2 regions of the Pantoea sp. SGAir0180 genome follow, and region 2 is predicted to be linked to the other one. Evidence: riboswitches for the same ligand, from Rfam matches in the RefSeq annotation. Region 2 holds a riboswitch; the other holds the start of a gene.

Region 1 (8,366 bases), on a different contig from region 2:
GCCAGCCCCGTTCCGGCCTGACGCTGCCGCTGTCTTCAAGGCTCAGCAAAAAGGCATGGCGCAAAAAAGGCTGATCATCAGGCAGCAGCGCATCCCATTCAGCGGCGGGAATGTCGGATAACGTGCTCAGGGTAAACAACGACATGCATAACTCCAGACGGCAAGCGGTGACGTTTCAGTCAAGCAGGTTTTACGTTACAGGGAAAGGGAGACGGCACGTAATGTTTGCCTTCCCCTGTACGACAGGCGGCCTTCCCGGCGGTCAGTTTGATTTTGACGTTAACCGGTGTAACTGTTCAAATACCTGTCAGACAACACAACTTTTACAGGAACCGGCATGGCAAAAGCACTGGTGATTTTTCTGCACGGCGTAGGCAGTAACGGCGACGATCTGGCACCTGTCGGCGACTATTGGGCAACCTTGTTACCCGATGTGGTCTTTGCCTCACCGGATGCGCCTTATGCTTTTGAACAGGGCATGGGCTATCAGTGGTTCAGTCTGGCGGGCATTACGCCGGAAAACCGTTCAGGGCGGGTTCGCGAAGCTCGTGAGGCGTTTGACCGCGTTCTGCGTGACCTGATGGCGCAGCATGATATGGCAGAATGCTGGGAGAAGGTCATCCTGGTGGGCTTTTCTCAGGGCTCGATCATGGCGCTAGATCTACTGGCCTCTGGCCGTTATCCCCTGGCGGGCGTGGTGGCATTTTCCGGCCGACTGGCCTTTGACGGCCCACTGACACCACTCGCGCATACGCCAGCCCTGCTGATCCATGGCCGGGCTGATGCGGTGATCCCCGTCAGCGAAAGCGAGTCAGCCGCGGCCCGCCTGAAAGCTGCGGCGGTTCCGGTCGAGGCATTGATTGAGCCACAGACTGGCCACACGATTTCAGCCGAGGGCGCCCTGCACGCCGCCAGCTTCATCGCTCAGTGTCTGCAGGACTGATGGCATCCGGTTTCGCGGCGGCGTTAACCCAACAGGTTAATCAGCGCGAAACCGGCAAAACTCATCAGCAACGAGCCAATGACATGCACCAGCGCGCTGCTCATCGCCCAGAGATATTTTCCGGACTGCAACAGGGTCATTAATTCTGCGGTAAACGTGGAAAACGTGGTGAGCCCGCCACATAAGCCTGTAATGATCAGTAACCGCCAGGCGGGATCGAGCTGGGGATTTTTAATAAACCAGGCCATGGCCCCCCCGATCACAAAGCCGCCAATCAGATTCACCAGCAACGTACCCGGTGGAAGATTGGGGAAAAACGCATTGAAACGCATACCGAACCACCAACGCAGTACACAACCTACGCTGCCGCCCACGATCACAGCGAATAGCGGTTTTAACATCTTATACTCCCGTTAACAGGCATTGTGCAGAAGACGGTGGAGGGTCAGCAAATACCGGCACCTGACGCTCCCGCTCCCACGAAAGGATAAAGGATAGTGTCAGGCGTCATCAGCCGCAGGGGAAACCTGCTGGCGGTTGGGGAAGGTGGAACGCCATCACCTTGCGCAGGCAATCATACGATGCCTTTTTCTGACTGGCAACTCAGACCATGTGAACGCGCGCGCCCGTGATGTGCGGCTGACATGCAGCGTTAAAAACCCGACGCGGGTAGCCTTAAAAGGGGGGAGAATTCAGGTTTCCCCTTTTTCCGTTTTCCGCTTAAATAAATGACGGCTTTTACGCTTGCCGCGCCCGCACAATGATTGTCGCCCCGGGTGAGGCGCTCACGCTTTCTGGAGAATCCTGTGCGCACTGTCATTTTTGATACTGATATCGGCGTGGATGATGCCTTTGCGCTGGCCTATGCCGCGCGGACGCAACATCTGCTGGGCATTACCACGGTATTCGGCAACGTTGCCGTGGGCCAGGCGGTGAAAAATGCGCGGCTCTTTTGCCAGAAAATGGCGATTGACGTGCCGGTGTACCGCGGCTGCGCCCGTCCGCTGGCACGGGAACCGAGCGCACCTGCCAGGCTGCATGGTGAAGACGGTTTAGGGGATGCGTTTGATAATCCGTTTAGCGACGACGCGCCCGGTGCCGTGCAGTTTATTATCGACAGCGTTCGTGCTAATCCCGGCGTCATTACACTGGTGGCAATCGGTCCCCTTACCAATATCGCCAGCGCCATCAATCAGGCACCGGATATTATCCCGCTGGTCAAAGAACTGGTCATCATGGGCGGCGCCTTTGGTACCGATGGCCACAGCGGGAATGTGACACCGTTCAGTGAATTTAATATCTGGAAAGATCCTCATGCTGCGGATCAGGTCCTGTCCTCGGCCTTGCCGGTTATGCTGATCCCGCTGGATGTTACCCATAAAGTGTTGATCAATAGCGATGAGGTGGATCAACTGCAACAGCCGATCCTGCGGGCGATCTGCCGCCCTTATCTGGCGTACAGTCTTGAGAAGGAAGGATTTGCGGGAATGGCGTTGCATGACACGCTGACGATATCCTGGCTGTGTTTGCCCGAGGCATTTACGCTGGTGGAAAGCCCACTGCGGGTGATTACCGAAGGCATCGCCTGTGGTCAGACGGTGCGCCAGATCAGCACGCTGGCTTCCCGTCACAACCCTTTTCGCGATTTGCCCCGACAACGCATCGCATTGGGCGTGGATGCCGACGCCGTGCGTCGCCACTTTTTCCAGTCGCTCTCCGGAACGGCGTAGCGCGTGCGGAGACAGCGCACCCCGTTGTCTCCGGCTTCAGCGATCAAAATCGATAACGCCCTTAATTAACGCTCGATTGTTGATGACCTGCGCCTCAAAGTGTTCTGCCAGCGTCGAAAACGCGAAACGCCGGTTGAGCATCATATCGGCACGTAACGTCCCGGCCGCCATGAGTTCACGCACCCGATCAAAATCCTCACGGGTGGCGTTACGGCTACCCATGATCGTGCTCTCCTTCTTGTGAAACTCACTGTCAGGAATCACCAAATCCCCTTTATGCAGACCGACATACACGACTGTTCCGCCATGGCGAATCAGGCTCACGGCCGCGTTCATCGCCGCAGGATTGCCTGTGGCATCAAGCACCTTCAACGGCAGCCTGCCATCAAATTCGTTTCGCAGTGAGGTTATAAACGCCGCATCAGCCGGATTGAGTGCACAGAGGCCCAACTGCTGGCTGACGTGCTGACGGCGGTAATCACTGGTATCCGCGACCACCACCTGCGCGCCGTTAGCAGCGGCAATGGCGGCAGCCCCCAGGCCGATCGGCCCCGCTCCCACGACCAGCACCTGCTCGCCCTGCGCCACCGCCGCTCGACGCACCGCGTGGGCGCTGATGGCAAAAGGCTCAATGAGCGCTGCGGCTTCTGGCGCAAGATCGTCCACCACCAGCAGGTTAGCTGCCGGTACGCAAAGGTAGTCGCTAAAGCCGCCATCCTGATGGACACCCATCACCGAAATGTTTTCGCAGCAGTTGGTTTTACCGCTGCGGCAGGCATCGCATTCAAAACAGGAGAGATAGGGAATCAGTGCCACCCGCTGTCCTGCGGCTAAATCGTGAACGGCAGCGCCTGTCTCCACCACCTCCGCACAGAGTTCATGGCCGAGGACACGCGGATAGCTAAAAAAGGGTTGGTTTCCTGCCCAGGCATGAATGTCGGTGCCGCAAATGCCTGCGCTGACGATTTTAAGCAGCGCTTCAGTCGCGGCAGGCCGGGGTTGAGGGCGTGTAGCCCAGACCAGCGAACGCGGTTCTGCGATGACTAAGGCTTTCATAGTGGTCATGGCCACTCTCCGGTTATCAAAAGCGCAGTTATGGCGAATCTGGCTGCGGCACCGTATTCCCCTCTTCTCACTTTGTGAACCAGAACGGCTTTTTTGGGCCTTCAATGGTTTTTAATGCATAAAAAACCGGAGCCCCCGCATGAGCCGCAGCCAAAATTTACGCCATAACGTCATCAACCATATGCTGGAAAGCATCGCCCAGGGCCACGTTCAGTCGCCGCTGCCACCGCAGGCCGCCCTGGCCGAAATGTTCACGGTCAGCCGCACGACCGTGCGTCATGTGCTGAGTTATCTGCATGAGCGAGGCGTACTGGAAAAAGTCAAAGACAGCTGGGTTATTGTGCGCGCGCCGGAGGCGCAGGACAGCCTGAACGCGGTGATGCCGCCGATTGATCAACAGGCCAGTCTGGTTGAAAAGCGTTTTTTCGATCTGATCAATCAGCGACAGTTGCAGCCCGGCGATACCTTCAGCGAGCTGCAACTGGCAAAGCAGGCCAATGTCAGCCCGGTGGCCGTGCGCGAATTCTTACTGCATTTTATGCGCTACAACCTGCTGGAACCGGTCAAACGCGGCCACTGGCAGATGAAAAAGTTTTCGCAGACGTATGCGGAAAAGCTGTTTGAGCTACGTGAAATGCTGGAAACCCATGCCCTGACGCGTTTTTTAAATTTGCCCATGGACGATGAACGCTGGATTCAGGCGCGCGATCTACTGGATCGGCACCGATCGATGCGTGAGACCATTGCCAGCAACTATCGCCATTTTGCGGCGCTGGATAAGCAGTTGCACTCGCTGATTCTGTCTGCCGCCAATAACCCGTTCTTTAATCAGTCGCTGGAGATTATTTCCGTTATTTTCCATTCGCACTATCAGTGGGATGAAAGCGATCTGAAGCAGCGCAACATCGTTGCCCTGGAGGAGCATATGGCGATTTTGTCTGCGTTAATCGGTCGCCGGGATGTGGATGCGCTTTGCGCCCTGCACAGTCATCTGGCCACAGCCAAGCGATCCATGATCCGCAGCATTAATCAGTACAATTAAAAACCGATTAAAAACCGCAAAGCATTAGCTCTCGCACGATTTTGAAACAACTTTACAACATCTCTGCTTTATCGCCCTTACTCTTCATCGCAACGCGCCGGCGGCTTTGTGCCGTCGGGCATCCTTAATGCTCACAATAATGATAAATCGCCTGCTCAGGGAGATTGCCATGGAAAACAGATCGGTTATTGATCGTTCAACCTCGCCCGCCGCCGCTGCACCTGATGAGGCGTTTGTGCCGTTGCGCAGTGATATCGTGCGCTCGCCGCGCATCCGTAAAGTCCAGATTACCGCCATGCTGTTGCTGCTGCTTGCCGCCATCATTAACTACCTTGATCGCAGCTCGCTGTCGGTGGCCAATATGACGATTCGTGAGGAGATGGGGCTGAGCGCGACGGAAATTGGCGTGCTGCTCTCGGCATTTTCGCTGGCTTACGGGCTGGCACAACTGCCCGCTGGCGCCCTGCTGGACCGCAAAGGCCCACGTATTATGCTGGGCGTGGGCATGTTCATCTGGTCACTTTTCCAGGCCGCGTCCGGACTGGTGCATAACTTTACTCAGTTCGTGTTGGTGCGCATTGGCCTCGGGATGGGTGAAGCGCCCATGAATCCATGCGGCGTAAAGGTCATCAATGACTGGTTCAATATTAAAGATCGCGGGATGCCGATGGGGATGTTTAACGCCGCCTCGATGATCGGATTATCGGTGGCGCCGCCGATCCTGGCGGCCATGATGCTGCTGCTGGGCTGGCGCGGCATGTTTGTGACTATCGGTATTTTAGGGATTTTCCTCGCGATCGGCTGGTACATGACTTATCGCGACCGTGATAACAACACCTTAAGTGCGGAAGAGATCCATTATCTGCAGGCGGGCAGCGTGGCATCGCGTAAAGCGCCGATCAGCTTTCGTGAATGGCGCGGCCTGTTTAAGCAGCGCACCATGTGGGGCATGATGATTGGCTTCAGCGGCATTAACTACACCGCCTGGCTGTATATTGCCTGGCTGCCGGGTTATCTGCAGTCGACCTATCACCTTGATCTTAAGAGCACAGGCTTACTGGCGGCGATTCCTTTCCTGTTTGGCGCAGCCGGCATGTTGCTCAACGGCTATGTGGTGGATGCGTTAGTGAAACGCGGCTGGGATGCGGTTAAAACCCGTAAGGTGTGCATTGTCAGCGGCATGGTTCTGTCTGCGGGTTTTACCGCCTTCGTCACGCGCGCCACTGAGACCACCAGCGCCGTCACCCTGATTGGCATGGCCCTGTTTTGTATTCACTTTGCGGGGACCTCATGCTGGGGCCTGATCCACGCTAACGTGACCGCGCGCATGACAGCCTCCGTAGGCAGCATTCAAAACTTCGCCAGCTTTATCTTCGCGTCCTTTGCTCCGGTGATTACCGGCTGGATACTGGACACCACGAAGTCCTTCAGCCTGGCGCTGATGATTTGTGCCTGCGTAACCCTGATGGGCGCACTGGCCTATCTGGTGCTGGTTCGCAAGCCCATCACCGACGGGGCCTGACTCAGGTTAGCGCCCTGATGCTCACGCCATGACGGGCGCCGTAACGCTGAATACCGGCGATCGCTGTCCCGACAGTGAGCGGCGGCGGCGCAGGCAGCAGCGGTGCCCGCTCACGGAGCGCCGCGTCAAACTGCGAAACACTGGTGACATCATGAGGAAAACGCGTTTCATCCACACCGACCAGCGCGCCTTCGTCTTTGGCGAAGGTAAGCAACTGCTGCCAGCGGGCGATGTCGGCCAGCCCGATGCTGTCGGCCCCTTGTGAGTACAACAGCATATCGATGTAGCGGAACGGCGGCTGTTTTTCCAGAAAACGCTGCAGCGCATCTGCCGAGGCGGCAGAGGGGAACATCAGCCAGAAGGGAATCGCCTGTTGCTGCATACTGCACCAGGGATCCAGCAATATAAAGCTGTCTACCGTAAGCCGGGTGGGCAGCACGCCTGCCGCCAGATACCAGTCACGGTAGATTTCCGCCACCACAAAACTCAGCGCCTCCGGTTGCTCATAACGAATTTCCATCAGCGTCCAGCGTTGAGCTTCTGCCAGTTTTTTCAGAGGAGAGATCAGGTAACCGTCCAGCCCCCATTCGGCTTCAGGGACATGATCGGTGATGGCAGGCGGCGTCCAGCGCGCCCGATCAACCCCTGCCCGCGCCAGATATTCCGCAACGCGGGGGCCGCCCTGCAAATACTCGCTTTCCGTTGCCCCACCGGGTGCGCCAAACTGGAAAAACGAACGGTCGCTGGTGCGGGTGACCGGCCACTGGCGCGTGCAGTGATTGATAAACAGGGTCGCGCCTGCGGGCAATCCTCCCAGCAGAAATTCATTAAAGGCGAGTGGCATATCGCGTAATTTAAGCCGGAAAGCCTGCATATTTTCGAGCAGCAGCCGGTCCTGACTCGGATCCTGCCTGTGATGGACCGCCAGCCTTGGCCAGGTCGCCAGCAGCGCCGCGGCCACCGCTTTGCCTTGCTCAAAGCCGGCCTGGGCATCGTCCGGATCGCTGGGTTCCACGCGCACCGGGCACAGAAACGTTTGCGGTAGCCAGGGCGTTCCCATCGCCGCCGCCAGATGGACCAGCGCACCGTTCGATGCGCCGATAAATGCCGCCGGATACTCGCGCTGCGGGTAGGCACTCACCATCCATTCGGCGATGCCTTCCACATCCAGCTCACCCGCCTGTTTCGGGCTGATTCCGTCCGCCTGGCCACTTATCGCATGGCCCCATTCACGTAACCGGCTCGGTAGTCGATCCAGTGAAGGCAGTAACCGGTCCAGCATCGATGACGAACGGGTCAGGGGCTCATCGCGCAGTGCACTTGCCAGAGCCAGCAACATGGTTGCTGCGGAATCAAAGCGGGCGATGCCCTTCGGCGGTTTACTCATCGGCGTTCTCCTGCTGAATACGGGCCAAAAAGGGTCGGATCGCATGGCAGAAGCTCCATGGATAGACATAGTGCAGCCGGTGGGTACCGCCGCGCAGGGTGATTTTTTCACACTGAGGCAACAGCCCCGCCAGCTCATCCAGCCAGCGCGCCGGACAAACCGGGTCCCGCGAACCCCGGAGCAACAATGTGGGGGCCGTCAGATACGTCAGATGGTATTCAATCGGATCGTTAAGCATGGCGCGCAGCGTGCCAAATACACGGGGGAGACCGGCTTTCGCCCAGTCGATGCGGGCCAGCGGGTCAGGTGAACGGTGGGCTTCCAGTCGGCTGTTGCGCCAGCCGCGCCAGAGCTGGCGCAACAGGCTTCGCGCATGGCGATCGGCTGTGGGCCCCTGTAGCACCAGTCCGGCCACAGCGTCCGGGTGATTATCCGCCAGCGCCGCCAGCACCTGACAGCCAAAGGCGCTGCCGACCCAGATTGCCCGCCGGAAACCATTGTGCTGGAGCCACTGCCACAGGATATCGGCCAGTTCACTGACGGAAAGCACCGGTGCCGATGCGGGCAACGCGCTACCGCCAAAGCCGGGCAGGTCGGGGACCAGCACGTGATAGTCCCGACCCAGCGCGAGGGCCAGCGCCTCCATCGAACGGCCTGACATCGCCAGACCGTGAAGC
Region 2 (8,366 bases):
AGCAGGATCTGGCGCAGCGCCTGGTAGACCTCGCTGCCCTGACGCACGGCCTCGCGCAGCGTGGGTGCCCCGTGTGGCGCTATCATGAACTCCTGGAAGTCCGCGCCCTGACCGCGGGCGTGCACGCCGCCGTTGATGATGTTCATGCACGGCACGGGCAGCAGATTCGCCTGCAGGCCCCCCAGGTAGCGCCACAGCGGCTCGTGCGAGGCCTGTGCCGCCAGCCGGGCCACCGCCAGCGATACGCCCAGAATGGCATTGGCACCCAGGCGACTCTTGTTCTCCGTGCCGTCCAGCATCAGCATGATGTTGTCCAGCTGCCGCTGCTCGCGCACGTCCAGGCCGCGCACGGCTTCGCAGATTTCCGTATTAACCGCCCTGACGGCATCCAGCACGCCTTTGCCGCCAAAACGTTGTGCGTCACCGTCGCGGCGCTCTGCGGCCTCGCGCGACCCGGTGCTGGCCCCGGAAGGCACCGAGGCGCGTGCCATCATCCCGTCCGGGTCCGGGCCTCAACTTCAACGGTGGGGTTGCCGCGAGAGTCAAGAATTTCCCGGGCGGTCACGTTATCCAGTGTAAAGTGCATAGCGTTTCTCCCGGTTTAGTCATTCAGGTGAGTAATAAGCACATCCACCGTGAGGTGGTTGATGTATTCCGCCGAGCGGGACGTCAGCATTCCATAAAGCGGTTGCGGTGCCCGGCAAGCACGAGGTCACGCCCAGCTCATTGATGCACTTCTCCACGTCCTCAAAGCGGCGCATGGTCACCAGCTCCCGCGTGTCTACCGCCTCAGGCACGGAGGCCGCCAGCTCGCTCATAAACGCTTTGGCTTTCAGCACCTCTTCCGACACGACGTCGTCCATCAGGCTGTCGGACACGTAGTTCATTTCCCGGTAGTCGTCGCTGATGTGGGCCAGGGTGATTTTCATGCCGAGCGGCTGCGCCAGCGCGACCGCCCGTTTCAGCAGGAGGGTGCCGTCGTCTTTGTCGTTCACAAGTATCAGTGCGTGGGTGTAGCAGGTCATAATGAACTCCCGTTCTGGTTAAGGCGGGACTCAAGCCACGGCAGAAGCTGTTTTTTGCGGCTGAGCATGCCCGGTACGGAGCAGGAGGCCGCGTTAACGCTCTCCCGCCCGGCGAAGTAAAGCGTTGAAAACCCGGCGCGAATGTCGGTCAACATCAGCACCGTCAGCCCGGCACCCGACTGGTCCGCCAGATACGCCAGGGCAGCGAGCAGGTCGTCCATCACGGGGGCAACCTGTGTCGGTGAGCTGACCTCAATCTGGGCAATGCGCACGTCGGTGCCGGCAATGACGAAGGCCTTGAGGTCCCTGCCCAGCAGCTGCTGGGCGCTGAGGCCGCTGACGTCCGTTTTGGCGGTGAGGAGGTCACGGGCGAAGGCTCTGCGGTTTACGCCGGACAGCACGCCCAGTTCGGTCGCCGAACGGATATCGTCTTCGGTGGTGGTCGGCGAGCGAAGATTCACGGTGTCACTCAGGAGTGCACCCAGCAGAAGCACGGCGAGCGTCGGGGGCAGCGTGCGGCGCGCTTCAGCGTCCATCAGCAGCCAGAGCAGCGTGGCGCTGCTGCCAACCGGCGGATATGCACCTCCGGCGGCAGTTGCGTTATCAGCCCGCCCAGCCGGTGGTGGTCAGTGATGCCCACGACGTTGCTCCGGAGCAGGTCGTCAGGCCCCTGCGCCGGCTCGGTGAAATCGACCAGCCACACCCGTTCATCCTGCAGCGAATAGCGAGCAGCGCGGCAGCGTAAGACCGGCGGTGTCAAAGATAAAGCGGGTTTCCCGGTTAGCCTCGCCGAGACGCCATGCGCGGGCGTCCATGCCGCGCCCGGTCAGCCAGTGAGCGGTGACGACCGCCGTGCAGATGGCGTCGCTGTCAGGATTGATGTGGCCAAAAACGTGTATCAAGGGTCTCTCCCCGTAAAGGAAGTACGCAGGCCGGGAGGAAAGTAAGGACGGCCTGACGCACCTCCTGAAAATCAAGAGTCACATCAGGCGTCATCAGCTCCGGAACGGAGCGGTTGGAAAGGTGGAACGCCATCACCCTGTACTCTGAGTATAGAGCCAGACGGAAAGCCTGTCAGTATTATTCTGCTGGCACCCTCAGCCCGCCAGCGCAGCGCGTGCTTCGCGGAGCACCCGGCGGATGTTTTCCGGCACCGCCGGCTTGTGCAAAGTGAAAGCGGACTGGGGTGAGCATCTTCAGCACCGTGACGCCGGGGCACTGATGACTGACCGTCCGCGGGCCTGAGCCGCTACGGCACCGGCCAGCACCACACGCGCAGCGCGGGCAGATACGCCAGCACGTCCTCAAGCCAGGCGCAGCCGCTGCGGATGTCCGCCGCTGAGGGCCGTTTCTGCGGCCCGTCGCTGACCCAGGGCACCGTATTCCACAGCACGCTGTCCCGGCGCGCAATACCGGCTTCCGCCAGAAACCGCCCAGGTTCTGCTGGGCCGGCCCCGGGTTATCCCGCGACACAAACCGGGTGACGGGCTGCTGCGCGCCGGCGACTGCAGCAGGACGAGCAGTCCGGCCCCGGTCCCGCCGTCGGCCGGATCAAACCACGGCAGCTCCACGCCGTGCTGACGCAGCCCGCTGACCCAGCGATTCAGCGCGGCCACGTGCGGCGCGGTGACTGCCGCGAGGCGTTCCTCGCGTAAAAACGGGTCCAGCAGCGACGTGCAGGTTTCACTCACGGCTTCCGGTCCAGGCCTGCCAGACAGGGGGAAACAAACAGTTTCCCGCTCCATGCCCCGCGCACCGTCTTCACCGCGACCAGCAGCCACATGGCGGCCAGCATGACGACAAGAAGCGCACCGAAGCCTTTAAAGAACGCCAGGTCAACGAGGGTGGACAGCTTCAGCGTGGCGACCGTGTACACGCCCAGCGGGAAGGTAAAGCCCCACCATCCCAGATTGAACGGAATGCCTTCACGGAAGTATCGCACGGTTATCAGCGTGGCCAGCAGCATCCACCACAGGCCGCAGCCCCAGAAGAGAATGCCGGCAACGAACCCCACGCCCTGCGCGATATGACCGATTTCCGGCATGCCCGCCGCGGCAAACACCCGGGCGCATCTCGCCGATGACCAGCATCCCCAGCGAGCCGGTACCAATCGGCCCCAGTGCCAGCCAGCTTGAGGCCGCCATGCTTTCGTGTGGTAGCTTGTGCAGCGCCATACGCAGCAGCAGGATGGCGAGGATGCTCAGCGCCACCGGCACGAGTACGCCCACAGCACGTAGCTGGTAATAATGATGCCGAGCTGCGCGTGGGGGTCGGCAATGTGCGGTGCCAGCAGGCCGCCACTGACTGCCGCAACCTCGGCGGCCACGACCGGCAGTAACCAGACGGCGGTCATCTGGTCAATGCTGTGCTGCTGCCGGGTAAACATCATGTAGGGAATACACACGCCACACAGCAGCGACATCGCCACGTCCAGCCACCACAGGCGTGCGCTACGGGAATGACGTCAGCCCCCACCGGGGGAGGCCAAACGCCAGCAGCCCGTTGATGATGGTGGCCATGCCCATCGGGATGGTGCCGAAGAACATGGACACCGTTGAATGGCCAAAGATGCGCTTTGCCTCACCGAAGTACATCACCCAGCGGGCCAGATACATCACGGCAAAGACGCTGAACAGGAAGATGTTAAACATCCAGAGTCCCTCGGCGACGAGGCGTAATCCCGGAACCGGCCAGGGGAACTGCGCCAGAGACAGAGACAGGATACCGGTCCCATGGTCGCGGCGAACCAGTTAGGCGTGAACTGACGTATAGCCTCTTTCGGGCTGCTCAGCGCGCTCAGCGGGCGCGCTCCGTTATGCAGGGTAAATATTTTATCGTTCATGCCGTAATCTCCTGAGTAGACAGAAAGAGTATAGGCACGTCGGGTTAAATCTTTAAAACAGGTTATTCAGTTAAAATAAACCAGTAAAAGTGGTTAGACTCCCCCCATTCCGGGAAGGACCGTCACACCGCCGGAGTGAAGGAAGGACTGAATCAGGCCTGCGGCGGGCTTTTAATCGTGGCCGTGACGCGGTTCTGTTTCAGGTCAACGACCGCAATGCTGAGGTCTCTATTCAGCACCCACGCGCGGGCACCGTCTTTGCTGAAGACGATAGCCTGACGGGGCGCATCCAGTCCGGTAACGGTGGAGACCACCTTACCGGCGGCGGTATCAATAACGGAGAGGCTGTTGTCGCCCAGGTTGCCGCTGTAAACATAGCGGTTATCCGGCGTCAGGGCGGCACCGTAAGGGTCCTGCCCCACGGGAATGGTTGCCGTAATAACGCGCTTCTGCGTGTCGACCACGGCGATGGTGTTGCTGCCGCTGTTAGCCGCGTAAAGCGTGCGGCCGTTGGCGCTGACAGAAATGGCGCGCAGCTTGCTGAAGCCGGTTATCTCACCCCGGATGTCGCCCGTTGCGGCGTCAACCAGGGTAATTTTATCGCCCTTAAAGTTAGTGACGTAGACAGTTTTGCCGTCCGGGCTGATTTTTATGCCCTGACGGGGCTGGGCAAAACCCGTCACGACCGCAACGGGCCGGTTGTGTGTCAGGTCATACACCGAGAGCGTGCTGGCGGCCTCGTTATTCACATACAGGCGCTGACCGTCACGGCTGATAGCTGTGCCGAATGCCCCGGGCCCCAGCGGCAGCGTGGTCTCCACGTCAAGCGTCCCGGTGCTGATTTTTCTGACCACGCCGAGGCTGCTGTCTGAAAGATATACGGCCTTCCCGTCGGGGGAGAAAAGCGCATTGCGGGGCGTGACGTATCCCTTCAGCACCTTTCTGACTTTCCCGGCAGCCAGGTCGTAGACCACCACGTCAGAGCGCTCACTGTAGGACGCCACCGCCGTTTTCTCATCGGGACTTACAGCAAGGGAATTGTTGTGGATATCGCCGTCAAACGTCCAGCGTTCCTCTGCGGCACCGGCGAGGGTGCTGATAAGAAGAAGCGCCACCGCGGTCAGTCCCGGGATCCTGTATTTTTTTATCATCATTTTTCCTGCATTGGGTGGGTAAGGGATAAGACTCATTGCCCGATTGAGGGCTTCAGAGTAAGCGTGGCAGATTAAATCCTGGTGGGGAAATCGATTTTCCGACTATGTCTTACCACCCTCAACCTTCCTCCCTGTCAGTAAGCATACTGAAGTAGTTCAGGGCTGAATAATTCCTGTTGAGGGGATCATCTTCAGAGGAACAGCAGCTGAATTTTTTGCTTAAATTGTATTCCATATAAATCATTCGCTGTCGCAGCGAATCATGGCATCGCTTGAGGAAATGACGCCCAGAGTCGAGCAGTATTCCATTGATGAAATGTTCCTCGATCTGACCGGCATTGATGGCTGCGAAGACTTTGAGCACTTTGGCCACCGGCTGCGTGCCCACGTTCTGGCCAGAACAGGACTGACGATTGGCGCAGGCATCGGCCCGACCAAAACGCTGGCCAAATCAGCGCAGTGGCCTCGAAAGAGTGGCCACAGTTCAGAGGCGTACTGGCGCTGACACCCGGAAACCCGAAGCGGACCGAGGCGCTGCTCATGCGCCAGCCGGTCGAGGAAATCTGGGGGGTAGGCCGGCGCATCGGCAAAAAGCTGAACCTGCTCGGCATCACTAATGCGCTCGAGCTGGCGCGCACGCACCCGCCTTCATCCGGAAGAACTTTTCGGTGGTGCTGGAAAGGACGGTGCGGGAGCTGAACGGCGAGGCGTGCATTCCCCTGGAGGAGATGCCGCCGGCAAAGCAGCAGATTGTCTGCAGCCGCAGTTTCGGCTCACGCATTACACAAAAGTGGCCATGCAGCAGGCACTCTGCAGTACGCCACGCGCGCCGCTGAGAAGCTGCGGGCGAACGTCAGTACTGCGGCATATCAGCGTGTTTGTCCGGACCTCGCCGCATGCGGTCGGCGAGACGTTTTACGGCAACACGGCCGGGGAAAAACTCACCCTGCCCACTCAGGACACGCGCGATATTATCGGCGTGGCCATGCGCGCGCTGGACCGCATCTGGCTGGATGGCCACCGGTACATGAAGGCCGGCGTCATGCTCGATGACTTCACGCCCCACGGCGTCAGCCAGCTGAATCTGTTTGACGACAACCGGCCGCGGGCGAACAGCGCGCAGCTGATGCAGGTGCTGGACGGCATCAACCAGTCAGGTCTGGGGCGGGTATGGTTTGCGGGTCAGGGAATTGATACTGAGTGGAAGATGAAGCGGGACATGCTGTCACCGGCGTGGACCACGCGCTGGAGCGATATACCGGTCGCTAAAGTTATTTGATGAATACTGCAACTGCGGGTATCAGAAACACCGGGTTCAGTACAGATAATACTCCTCCCGCTATTGCCAGCGTCAGGAAAACAAACCGCAGTTTTCATCGCTCGGGGAAAGCGATAAACAGGTCAGCGCGCCTGCAACCGCGATGGTCAGGATTATAGGAAAGGCATTCATCATCGTCAGAAATGAAGGTAACGGTAATTCAGCGATTAGTTCTATTACCGATTTCACAGTCATATCATTATGCCATCCTGAACCAGCGCCCTGAGCGGTTTTCAGTGCGAACTGTCATTCGGAGTGTACCGGCGGACCCGTATTTCAATATAACTCATCAATAAACACAATCCTGTCGCCAGTGGGAAAGATAAAATTCAGGGTTTCTGCCTGTTTTTCTTCCACGTTTCGCTGGCCAGAAAAGCAGAGCGTGTCCCGACGACCGCCCACAGCAACTGCAGAACCACAGAAACGATGACGCCGGGATGTTCCCATAACAGCAGCGGAACGATAAACAGCATACTGACAAGGAAACCCCATTCCCCTGCACTTTTTCTGTCATTGCCGGTTAGCTTTCTGAACCCAACAAATCCCACAATCAAAAAAAATAATCTTTTCATCATGGCCTCACAGATTTAAGAATCTTAGCTAACCCATTATGGCTGATGTATGGGCAATCATTTGATTTAAAGAGAGACGATTTTTATTCGTTTTTTTCAAGCCAATCATCTACCAAATGATTAATAACATCAGTTAGTGAAGTTCCTTTTCTTGCACAAGCAGCTTTGAACCTCAGGTGTTTTTCTTCATCGAAGTTGACGTTCACACGTTTGACTTTTCCAGACACAACAGGTGGTGCAACTATCTGCTTGAGATCCCTGTTCTCACGAACGTCATTTTTTTATTACTGCTATGAGCCTTTTCAAGTGCCATTTGACTCTCCACGGTATGCGTTAAATTAAACTTGAGTACTTGAGTACTTGAGTACTTGAGTACTTGAGTACTTGAGTACTTGAGTACCTGAGTACCTGAGTACCTGAGTACCTGAGTACCTGAGTACCTGAGTACCTGAGTACCTGAGTACCTGAGTCTTTATGAGCATTATACTACAACTTACTTCATTGTGTGTTTACTCATTTACTCATTTACTGAATAGAACTAACTATCTCTTTAGTAAGGATTTCCACTTCACCTTTTGCTGCGCCATCATTGGATTCAAAAACACTGTCTCCATCCAGAATGGATTTTACATACACCTGACGCTGGGTGATTGCAGTGCGAAAACACTTAACCCGGTGTCCTTAATACTTTCTTTAAGCACATTCAGCATGGTTGCCTGCTCAATCTTTCGCGTGATGAGAAAACGAGCTTCTACTTTGCGACTGTACGCCTGCGCTTCAAGAACCGTTACAACACTACCGGCAGCTGAGAAATCTAAAGGGCTTGGAGTAACAGGGATAATGACAAGGTCGCTCACCATTACTGCAGCAGAAGTGATTACGGACAACGAACCGGCCCATCGACTATGACGTAATCATATTCAGAAAGGTCTTTCCGAATGCCGTAGACATCTTTTTCAGATGCAGCAGTGAATACATCGAATGATGCTTTGTCAGATTTACTCCAGTTTGTCAGGCTCATCTGAGGGTCTGTGTCTACGACAGCAATGTTGTAGCCACTTCTTGCCATCGCCGTACTCACGTTTATAACAGCTGTCGTCTTACCAGACCCACCTTTAGGATTCAAAAAAGAAATTACCTTCATGTAGAATACCCTGTGTATAAACTCAAATGCAATTATGAGTAAATGAGTATACACCCATAAAATGAACTAAGATAGTGGTTTAACACAAATACTCTAAAGCACATATGAGTATTTACTCATTTATAAATTATTGAAAATTCGATAAGAGCATGTGCGATGAATACTCATATAAGTGCTTACTCATATGAAAATTTACTCACATGAGCATTACATATCATGAGTTTAATAACTCGAAAATCGCACTGTAAAAAGATATACTTATGAGTAAATACTCATAACATCATTTACTCATAGCCATGCAGTAGACTGGT

What was found. A riboswitch is a leader RNA that binds a small molecule or an ion and turns the genes downstream of it on or off. The one in region 2 is predicted to bind fluoride.
Region 1: another riboswitch for fluoride. It lies ahead of crcB (fluoride efflux transporter CrcB); the one in region 2 lies ahead of C1N58_RS22440 (DHHA2 domain-containing protein).

What each region holds. Positions count from the first base shown of each region.
Region 1 is NZ_CP028071.1:3,957,061-3,965,426, reverse strand. It holds gene C1N58_RS18565 (GNAT family N-acetyltransferase) at 1-145, opposite strand, end outside; gene C1N58_RS18560 (alpha/beta hydrolase) at 338-943, shown strand; gene crcB (fluoride efflux transporter CrcB) at 967-1,344, opposite strand; fluoride riboswitch at 1,438-1,514, opposite strand; gene C1N58_RS18550 (nucleoside hydrolase) at 1,750-2,673, shown strand; gene C1N58_RS18545 (zinc-binding alcohol dehydrogenase family protein) at 2,710-3,738, opposite strand; gene C1N58_RS18540 (GntR family transcriptional regulator) at 3,878-4,780, shown strand; gene C1N58_RS18535 (MFS transporter) at 4,950-6,302, shown strand; gene C1N58_RS18530 (hypothetical protein) at 6,304-7,689, opposite strand; gene C1N58_RS18525 (alpha/beta fold hydrolase) at 7,682-8,366, opposite strand, start outside.
Region 2 is NZ_CP028073.1:80,898-89,263, forward strand. It holds partial or broken gene C1N58_RS22430 (hypothetical protein) at 1-494, opposite strand, end outside; partial or broken gene C1N58_RS22435 (universal stress protein) at 602-1,025, opposite strand; partial or broken gene C1N58_RS22440 (DHHA2 domain-containing protein) at 1,022-1,927, opposite strand; fluoride riboswitch at 2,005-2,073, opposite strand; gene C1N58_RS22445 (hypothetical protein) at 2,330-2,806, opposite strand; partial or broken gene C1N58_RS22450 (TDT family transporter) at 2,713-3,867, opposite strand; gene C1N58_RS22455 (YncE family protein) at 4,020-5,018, opposite strand; partial or broken gene umuC (translesion error-prone DNA polymerase V subunit UmuC) at 5,263-6,300, shown strand; gene C1N58_RS22465 (hypothetical protein) at 6,669-6,914, opposite strand; partial or broken gene C1N58_RS22470 (plasmid partition protein ParG) at 6,995-7,224, opposite strand; partial or broken gene C1N58_RS22475 (AAA family ATPase) at 7,437-8,055, opposite strand.